One region of the Pseudomonas sp. NPDC079367 genome, then DNA from elsewhere that is predicted to be linked to it. Evidence: riboswitches for the same ligand, from Rfam matches in the RefSeq annotation. Region 1 holds a riboswitch; each other region holds the start of a gene.
The links. Region 1 has a riboswitch for cobalamin ahead of cobW (cobalamin biosynthesis protein CobW). Riboswitches for the same ligand answer to the same signal wherever they lie in the genome.
Positions count from the first base shown of each region.

Region 2: it holds a riboswitch for cobalamin, as region 1 does, so the genes downstream of both, cobO (cob(I)yrinic acid a,c-diamide adenosyltransferase) here and cobW (cobalamin biosynthesis protein CobW) in region 1, are expected to answer to the same signal.
Region 3: it holds a riboswitch for cobalamin, as region 1 does, so the genes downstream of both, ACIGDJ_RS06550 (ABC transporter substrate-binding protein) here and cobW (cobalamin biosynthesis protein CobW) in region 1, are expected to answer to the same signal.

Region 1 covers NZ_JBITTW010000001.1:504,279-507,547, reverse strand. Annotated here, with positions in the region: gene ACIGDJ_RS02130 (CbtA family protein) at 1-180, opposite strand, end outside; gene ACIGDJ_RS02125 (CbtB domain-containing protein) at 192-389, opposite strand; cobalamin riboswitch at 512-731, opposite strand; cobalamin riboswitch at 1,472-1,684, shown strand; gene cobW (cobalamin biosynthesis protein CobW) at 1,783-2,853, shown strand; gene cobN (cobaltochelatase subunit CobN) at 2,857-3,269, shown strand, end outside.
Region 2 covers NZ_JBITTW010000040.1:33,723-36,991, forward strand. Annotated here, with positions in the region: gene ACIGDJ_RS23435 (cobyrinate a,c-diamide synthase) at 1-1,174, opposite strand, end outside; gene cobO (cob(I)yrinic acid a,c-diamide adenosyltransferase) at 1,171-1,782, opposite strand; cobalamin riboswitch at 1,864-2,094, opposite strand; gene ACIGDJ_RS23445 (hypothetical protein) at 2,257-2,841, shown strand; gene ACIGDJ_RS23450 (sorbosone dehydrogenase family protein) at 2,908-3,269, shown strand, end outside.
Region 3 covers NZ_JBITTW010000003.1:81,430-84,698, reverse strand. Annotated here, with positions in the region: gene ACIGDJ_RS06565 (ABC transporter ATP-binding protein) at 1-215, shown strand, start outside; gene map (type I methionyl aminopeptidase) at 347-1,138, opposite strand; gene ACIGDJ_RS06555 (ParD-like family protein) at 1,135-1,362, opposite strand; cobalamin riboswitch at 1,501-1,695, shown strand; gene ACIGDJ_RS06550 (ABC transporter substrate-binding protein) at 1,835-2,848, shown strand; gene ACIGDJ_RS06545 (FecCD family ABC transporter permease) at 2,845-3,269, shown strand, end outside.

The DNA.
Region 1 (3,269 bases):
ATCGTGGCTGTGGGCGGCAGTGCCAGCGGCGTGTTCGTGAACTTGCACGACCGGTTCGGATTTCTCGAAGGTTTCGGCCTGCAGAATCAGTGGTGATACCCAGAAACTCTGCAGCAACGTCAGCAGCAGGGCGGCCAGCAAGCCGGTGAACCCCGCCGTTTGCGCGATACGCTTGATCATGTCGGCAGGTCTCAGTGGCAAGGGAACGCAGCGCTGTGGCGGGTATCGTGGGCAGCGTTGTGCACTGCTTCGATGTGCGAGAAACCGGCGAACCAGACCAGACTGGCGCCGAGGATCGAGGCGAAGAGGGCGGCGGCCACGCGTTGGCCGAGAGTGGTGGTGCTGGAGATGTGGTCAGTGTGGCTGACGGTATTGCTGATGATCGACATAGCGCTTCCCTCTGAAATGTCAGCGGGTGAATAGAGCGCAGGAAAATCCCTGCGAGTCGGGCACGCAGGGATTTCGAACAGCGCCCGCCCACCGCGGGTTTGTTGGTGGTCAGCGGCGCTTGCGCGCGCTGGGTGTTGCGGGCCGGTCTCCGGGCTCACGAGGGGTTGGTTTGTCACCGACCTGCAAGCGTCACCTTCCCATGCCAGGGCACAGTGGATTTGACGCTTCGCTCGCTTACCGTTGCGGGGGCAGCACCGGACTGACATGGCTTTGAGTAAAGCACATGATTCACCGGTTTCCCGTTTCACCCTGTGAAGGGCACCCGTAACAAGGTGTGCAGGAGAACATGGGTTTGGGTTTTTAGTCAATTTCCGGGGAGTTTTCGGTGCTGCGGTGGGGGCATTTTCTGATGTTTTTGTGTGTATATCCGTTGCTGCGGGTGTTGCTGATTACGGTTTCGCCCTTACGGCGAGGCACTTTTCCCAAACGCCGAAAAAGTACCCAAAAAGGCTTGCTCCTACGTTCGGCCCTCGCAGGCTCGGGTTCCTTCGCTGCGGGACTGATCCGGGCGCAGCGGCTCCGGTTTGCTTCGCTGCACCTACACTCGCTGTGTACGACTGCGTCGTACGGTCGCTGCGCTCCCACGCCCGGATCAATCCCTCCGCTCAGCCTTCCGACGTCGCCGGTGGATCAAGATCAAGAGCACTCGAGCTTGCGCTCATTGTTGAGTGGGGCGGCTTCGCCGCGGGCAGCTGCGCTGCCTTGCTTTTTGCTTTTTGTGGGAGCGAGCCCGCTCGCGAAGGCGGCCTGACAGCCGACCTGGTCTTGCAGCACGCGATCCGACTGTAGGAGCTGCCGAAGGCTGCGATCTTTTGATCTGGCTTTTGCTTTTGATCTTTTGCCCCTTCGGCAGGCTTCGTTATGGGATCGCTCCGGGTGTGTGATCACAGCTACCGTACGACGCAGTCGTACATCTGGAAAAGGGAGTCGCTGGAGCGAAACCGCACGCCGCTGCACCCGTAGCAACGGATATACCCCCAGTTTCAGACTCACCGACCATTGACCCACGACGGACCCATGCGTAGCCTTGCGCTTTCGAGGTTCTTCGGCACTCGCCGAAGCTAAGAAGGGAACGCGGTCAAAGCCGCGGCTGCCCCCGCAACTGTGAACGGTGAGGTTCGTTGCCACGCCACTGCCAGCTCAGCCAATGAGCCAGCGGGAAGGCGCAGCGAATGCCAGGCCCAGCGCCTGGACACCGTCAGCCAGGAGACCTGCCTCGTCACAGATTCTCACTACAACCGGGCGGGGTGATCCGGTGGCGAATGCTTCCGGCGTGCACACGCGCTGCCGGTTCTCGTCCCGTATGCCCGCCGCTTGCCAAAGGGCATACCGATGAAAACACTGGCCAAACTCCCCGTCACCATCGTCACCGGTTTTCTCGGTTCGGGCAAAACCACGCTGCTACGGCACATGCTCGACAACGCTCAGGGCCGGCGCATCGCGGTGATCGTCAACGAGTTCGGCGAGTTGGGCATCGACGGTGAAATCCTCAAGCAATGCACCATCGGCTGCACCGAAGAAGAGGCCAGCGGCCGCGTATACGAATTGGCCAACGGCTGCCTGTGCTGCACGGTGCAGGAAGAATTCTTCCCGGTGATGCGCGAACTGGTAGCCCGTCGCGGTGACCTCGATCACATTCTCATCGAAACCTCGGGCCTGGCCCTGCCCAAGCCATTGGTGCAAGCGTTCCAGTGGCCGGAAATTCGCAGCGCCTGCACCGTCGATGCGGTGATCACTGTGGTCGACAGCCCGGCCGTCGCCGCCGGCACGTTCGCCGCGTTCCCGGATCAGGTCGATGCCCAGCGCAAGCTCGATCCGAACCTCGACCATGAATCGCCGCTGCACGAGCTGTTCGCCGATCAACTGGCGAGCGCCGATCTGGTGATCCTCAACAAGGCCGACCAGACCAGCCCGCAAGACTTGGCTCGCGTACGCGCTGAGGTCGCCGAAGAGCTGCCGCCAGCGGTAAAAATCATCGAAGCCAGCAACGGTCGTTTGCCGCTCGACGTCTTGATTGGCCTCGGCGCTGGCTCCGAAGAACACATCGATAGCCGCCACAGCCACCATGATCACCATCATGACGGTGATGACGATCATGACGACCACGATCACGACGCCTTCGACTCGATCTCCATCGAACTGCCGCAAGCCGACGAAAGCCTGCTGCTCGACGCACTGACGCAATTGGTGGTGCAGCACGGCATTCTCCGTGTCAAAGGTTTCGCCGCCATCCCGAACAAACCGATGCGCTTGTTGATTCAGGGTGTAGGCACGCGTTTCGACAAGCATTTCGACCGTCAGTGGGGCGCTGAAGAAGCGCGCGTCACGCGTCTGGTGCTGATTGGTCAGGCACTGGATGCCGTGCAACTCGAAGCGCAATTGCGCGCCGCGCTCAGCGTTTAAGCCATGCACCTGCTCAGGACTCAGCCCGGCGGATTCGTCTCGGATGACAACATTGCCGACCTCGGACAAACCCCCGCCGAGCTGGTGATCCTGTGCAGCGGCGATTCCAGCCTGGCGCTGCTTGCCGAGGCGGCGCAGCAGCTGCCGGATGATTATCCGAGCTTGCGTCTGGCCAACCCGATGCAGGTGCAGAATCATGCGTCGGTCGATTTGTACGTGGACGAAGTGCTGCGACACGCCAAGGTCATTCTCATCTCGCTGCACGGCGGCATCGCCTATTGGCGCTACGGCGTCGAGCGGCTGATCGAACTGTCCGAACGCGGCGTGCAACTGATTCTGGTACCGGGCGATGACCGTCCGGACCCGGAGCTCAGCGACTTGAGCACGGTCAGCGCTCAGTCACGCGATCGACTCTG
Region 2 (3,269 bases), on a different contig from region 1:
AGCCCCGGGCAATCGGCGCCAGCTCAGTGGTGGTCAGCGAATGATGATACGTATGCCCTCGCAAAGAACCTTCCGGCAACTCGACCGCCTGCAACGCCAGCGCCGCAAGACGCTTCTGCATCACCGCATCGCCCTTGAGCAAACCAACCAGTTCAGCACGGGTGCCTTCGACATCAGTCAACGAATCGAGCAGATAAAGCATTCCGCCACATTCGGCGAGCAACGGCTTGCCCGCCGCATGGTGCGCGCGGATCGCTGCAAGCATCGAGGTGTTTTGCGCCAGCGCGACGTGATGCAGCTCCGGATAACCGCCCGGCAGATAGAGGCTGTCTGCGTCGGGCAATTGCGTGTCGCGGATTGGCGAGAAGAAATGCAGCTCGGCGCCCATCGCCCGCAGCAGATCGAGGCTCGCGCCATAGGTAAAGGCAAACGCTTCATCACGAGCCACGGCGATGCGCACACCTCTTAATAGAGGCTCGGCGGCGATGACGTCAGGCGCAGCGAATTCCACGGCCGGTGGCAGCGCGACCTGGCAGCTGCTGGCCAGCGCATCGGCGGCCGCATCGAGGCGTACATCAAGGTCATTCAATTCGCCGGCCTGGACCAGGCCGAGGTGGCGGCTCGGCAACTCGATGCCAGTCTCGCGAGACAGCGCGCCGTACCAGCGCAGTCCTTCGGTGAGGCTGCCTTCGAGCAATTGCGCGTGGCGCAAGGTGCCGACGCGGTTGGCCAGCACGCCAGCGAACGGCAAGTCCGGCTGATACTTCGCCAGGCCCAGCGCCAAGGCGCCGAAGGTCTGCGCCATCGCAGTGCCGTCGATCACCCCGAGCACCGGCACACCGAAATGACGCGCCAGGTCAGCGCTGGACGGCGTGCCGTCGAACAAGCCCATCACGCCCTCGATCAGAATCAGGTCCGCCTCGGCCGCAGCTTCCCACAACAACCGGCGACTTTCCTGCTCGCCGACCATCCACATGTCCAATTGATATACCGGCGCACCGCTGGCGCGCTCGAGGATCATCGGGTCGAGAAAGTCCGGGCCGCATTTGAACACGCGGACCTTGCGTCCCTGGTTGCGATGCAAACGAGCGAGCGCGGCGGTGACGGTGGTCTTGCCCTGACCGGAGGCCGGCGCGGCGATCAGCACCGCCGGGCAGTGACGTGGTTGCTTCAAAGTTCGACGCCTTTCTGCGCTTTGATGCCGGCCTGGAAGGCGTGTTTGAGCATGCCCATCTCGGTGACCGTGTCGCCCATCTCGATCATTTCCGGCTTGGCGCCGCGACCGGTGACGACCACATGCTGCATCGGCGGACGTGCCTGCAGATCACTGAGCACCTGATCCAGATCGAGGTAGCCATGCTTGAGCGCGATGTTCAACTCATCGAGCACCACCAGACCGATCGCCGGGTCGCGCAACAATTCGCGGGAGACTTCCCAAGCCGCGGTCGCAGCGGCGATGTCGCGCTGACGATCCTGGGTTTCCCAGGTGAAGCCTTCGCCCATGACGTGGAAACGCACCTGCTCGGGGAAGCGGCGGAAGAACAATTCTTCGCCGGTGCTGTTGCGGCCCTTGATGAACTGCACCACACCGCATTGCATGCCGTGGCCCATGGCGCGGGCGAGCATGCCGAACGCCGAGCTGCTCTTGCCTTTGCCATTGCCGGTCAGCACCAGTACCAAGCCACATTCGTCGGGCGAATTGGCGATGCGTTCGTCGATCACGGCTTTCTTGCGCTGCATGCGCGCCAGATGGCGTTCGTCGCGCTCGGGGGAATCGTTCATTGGGGAGCTCTCCGTTGAGGCTGGATAACGGCGGGCAGGCACAAGAATAGACGGCAAGAAGCCTGGCATCGCCCACCGTGATGCCGCTGAGATGGATCAGGCCGGTCTCCGGGCTCATGAGCGGCGTTTCGCCGGGCTGCGCGCCTTCCCGCTTCTTTCGAGGCAGTGGCTCAAGGCGCAGTTTTCACTCATTTACCGTTGCGGGGGCAGCGCCGGGATCGTCGTGGCTTCGCTTGAAGACCATCCTCACCGGCTTCCCTGTTTCACTCTGTCGACGCGGGGCCACAGAGCACCTGAAACAAGCGGCGAAGGTTAGAGGGTTGGGGGTGGAGCGTCAATTGAAGAGGCGCTTTGCGAGCGAATAACCGCCGCTGATCAATTGTGCAGCGGCAATCTTGTGCCAGACTGTGACAAATGATATCAAAGAGCCATGCTTTTCTCGAAAAGCCCATCACAATAATAAGGATGACGACGATGCAAGGCATGATCATCAGCAACCCGCGCCTGGAATTTCTGCGCCCGGTGCTGGAACGCTGGTTTGACTGTATCGATCGCTACAACAGCGTGCGCGGCGACAACGACACGCCGTACTGGCACGACGAAAAAGCCAACCTCGGTTTGCTCTCGGCAGCAGCATGGCTGGCCGAAATGGTGACCCTGAGCGACACGGCCACGCGCAAACAGAACGAAGAAGGCGAGCGTAACGCACGCGCTGACCTGCTTATAGCCGGCGCCGAAGATCGCGCGTTCATTCAGGCCACGCAACGCTGGCCACGGGTCAACAACCTCAACCTGACCCAGGCCCTGCTCGACATCACCGTTGATGCCAAGCGCATCAGCTACGCCAGTGATCTCAAGCTCGGCTGCCTGTTCGTTGCCCCGCAAAAAGCCCAGCACAGCGCCAGCCCCGAAGAACTGCAGGACATGGTCGACGACCTGCAAAAAGAGCACACCTGCGCGGTGGCCTGGTATTTCCCCTATGCCTATCGCAAATTGCACAACGACGCAGGCAACTATCACCCCGGCATCGCCGTATTGCTCAAAGAAGCCCGCGGTTGAGCAGTTGAACCATCGGGCCTGCGCCCTCCTCTATGATTAGGAATGCATTCATAGGGAAGATCAGCAATGCGCAAGGCCCAACTCGCTCTTATCATCGCCGTCGCTGGCGGGCTCGCCGCCTGCGGTGAAACCTCCAGCCTGCAAGTCTCCGACGGCACCGGCCCGTCACCGAAGCTGCCCGAACCGAACAAGACGCTGATCCCGACAGTGAACATCGCCCCCGCAGTGGGCTGGTCGGAGGGTGCAAAACCGACTGCTGTGGCCGGCACCCAGGTCGCCGCATTTGCCGAAGGCCTCGATCACCCGCGCTGGCTCTACGTGCTGCCCAACGGCGATGTGCTGGTGGCGGAAACCAACGCGCCGCCCAAGCCCGATGACAGCAAAGGCATTCGCGGCTGGGTGATGAAAAAAGTCATGGGCAAGGCCGG
Region 3 (3,269 bases), on a different contig from region 1:
CGGCGAATGTTGTGGAAGTGCTGTTTCTGGGTGAGAGCCAGACGTGCAGCGTGGTGACTGCGGGCGGGACGTCGATGACGGTCAAAGCACTGTCGGCGGCGGGCATGCCGCTCAAGGCCGGCGATCCGGTGCGGGTGCGCTGGGCGACGGCGGATGCTTGCGTTTATACCGAGTGGGCCGAAAGCGACTTGAACAAGGCTGCCGGTGCCCACTGAAGCTTCTACATGAAATTGCGTTTCAACTGTGGGATCGGGCTTGCTCGCGAATAGGTCGTGTCAGTCACCATCAAGGTTGAATGACCCACCGCATTCGCGAGCAAGCCCGCTCCCACAAGGTTTTGTGGTGCTCAGACAATCGGGATAAAGCCTTCGACCTCATCCGGCCAAGCCGTCAGCACTTCAAACCCGGTCTCGGTCACCGCGACCATATGCTCCCACTGCGCCGACAACGAGCCATCCTTGGTCAGCACGGTCCAGCCATCCGGCATGTTCTTCACATGGCGCTTGCCGGCATTGAGCATCGGCTCCACGGTAAAAATCATCCCGGCCTCGAGCTTGAGCCCCTGATTGGGAAAGCCGTAATGCAGGATCTGCGGTTCATCGTGATAAACCTTGCCGATGCCGTGGCCGCAGTATTCACGCACGACGCTGAAGCCCTCCGCCTCCGCCAGGCTCTGGATCGCATGACCGATATCGCCCAGCGTTGCGCCCGGTTTCACTGCGCGAATGCCCGCACACATGGCTTCGTAGGTGGTCTTGATCAGGTGCTGCGCTTCAGGAGTCGCCTCACCGACGACGTACATACGGCTGGTATCACCGAACCAGCCATCCTTGATCACGGCGATATCGAGGTTGACGATGTCGCCGTCCTTCAATGGGGTGCCCGACGGAATCCCGTGGCACACCACGTCATTGACCGACGCACAGACGGTTTTCGGAAAGCCGTGATAACCGACGTTGGCAGGCACGGCTTTCTGCACATTGACGATGTAGTCGTTGCACAGCCGATCCAGCTCATCGGTGCTCACCCCGGCCTTCACATGCGGCACCAGCATCGCCAGCACTTCGGCGGCGAGTTTGCCGGCGGCGCGGGATTTTTCAATGTCGGCAGGCGTGTTGATTTTGATCTGGTTTCTCATGCGCTGACGGCTTCCTGAGTCAGTTGTTGCAAATCCAGGCCGCCGTTCTGTTCGGCGCGGATCAGCAGGCGGCAAATGGCGCTGTGGTCGAGGTTGGGGTGCAGCTCGGCGAGCATGCCGATGCGCATCCAGTGCTCGGCCTGCGCGTTGATCGAGCGGCTGAGGGCGTTGCTGGAGATGCGCAGATTTTCGTGCATGTCCTCTGAAATTTTTACGATGCCCATATCTGTTTCCGATACGAAATGTATATGGATCGTATACTAGCCAAGCTTCGCCCAGGATTGCAAATACCCGGAATGAAAGCACGCGCCCCCTGTAGGAGCTGCCGAAGGCAGATTCGGCTCCCCTTGAGCGCCCTGATCGACTACCATGCCCGCGCCGGTTTCCACACGGAATTAACAGGGAATCCGAAATGCTTGCACAGCATCAATCGGAACTGCCCCCGCAACTGTAGGTGCCGAGCCTGCTCCTCGACTGCCACTGGGTCATTCCCGGGAAGGCCGGAGCACGGCGATGACGCATCAGTCAGGAGACCTGCCGGCACAGTGACTGACTAACCGGCGGGGTGTCCGGGAAGGACATCGTGCCGTGTGTGTTTTCACAATGCCGGCCTTGCGCTGTTTCCACGACCGCGCCCGAGGTGTGTTTCCAAACCGTACCCGCCCGCTCCCGTACGGTTCCCCTGGAGACTGCCCCATGCTGCTGACCCGCGTTGCCACCCTGCTGACCTGTCTGAGCCTTTGCACCCTGGTTCAAGCGGCACCGACTGCGTATCCGCTGACCGTCGAAAACTGCGGCAGCAGCCTGACCTTTCAACACGCACCCACTCGCACAGTGACCATCGGCCAGGCCGGCACCGAAATGCTCTACGCCTTGGGTCTGGGCGACAAGGTCGTCGGCACCTCACTGTGGTTCAACGACGTGCTGGGCACCTACAAAGCGCAGAACGACAGGATCGAGCGCCTCGCCGACAACGAGCCGAGTTTCGAAGCGGTGATCGCCAAACGCCCGGAGCTGGTTGCCGTCGAGCTGGAATGGATGGTCGGCCCGCAAGGCGCGGTCGGCACTCGCGAGCAGTTCCATGAATTGAAGATTCCCACCTACCTGCTGCCCTCCGATTGCGAAGCCAAGGACAACCTCGTCGGCTCCGACGGCACGCGGCTGGCGCCGTTCCGCATCGACAGCATCTACAAAGGCGTGAGTCAACTGGCGGCGATTTTCGATGTGCAGGCGCGTGGCGAACAGCTCAATGAACAGCTCAAGGCCAGCCTCGCGCGGTCGATCGCCACCGCGAAAAAACAGCAGCGCAAAGACGTCAGCGCCCTGGTGTGGTTCTCCAGCGCCGAGATGGACATCGAGCCGTTCGTGGCCGGGCACAAAGGCGTTCCCGATTTCATGCTCAGCACCCTCGGCGTGCGCAACGTCGTCGAGTCGGATGAAGAATGGCCGACCGTTGGCTGGGAAACCATCGCCAAGGCCAACCCGACGTTTCTGGTCATCGCGCGCATGGATCGTCGACGTTTCCCGGCGGACGACTATCAGAAAAAACTCGCCTTCCTGCGCCGTGATCCGGTGACGCGCAACATGGACGCGGTCAAGCACAACCGCATTATCGTCCTCGACGCCATGGCCATGCAGGCCAGCCTGCGCACCTTCGACGGCCTCGAACAATTGGCCAGCGCCATCAACGGCTACGACCTGTCGCAATGAGCAGACACCTGATTCGGTCGCTGCTGGTCCTGTTGACGCTGTCGGTCGCGCTGATCGGCGGCGTGGCCATTGGCGAGACCTCGATCGAGCCAAGCGTGGTGTTGCAGGTGCTGGCCAACAAACTGTGGGGCGCCGGTCATGTGCTCGACCCGATCGACGAAGGCATCGTCTGGAATTATCGCCTGACTCGCGCTTTGGTCGCGGCGGCCTGCGGTGCCGGCCTGGCCACGTGCGGGGTGATCCTGCAGTCGTTGCTGCGCAATCCGTTGGCCGATCCGTATTTGCTGGGAATTTCCGCTGGCGCCTCGACCGGCGCGGTGATGGTCGCCCTGCTTGGCGTCGGCGCCGGGGCTATTTCATTGTCGGTCGGTGCCTTTGCCGGTGCGGTGACGGCATTCGTGCTGGTGATCCTGTTGGCACG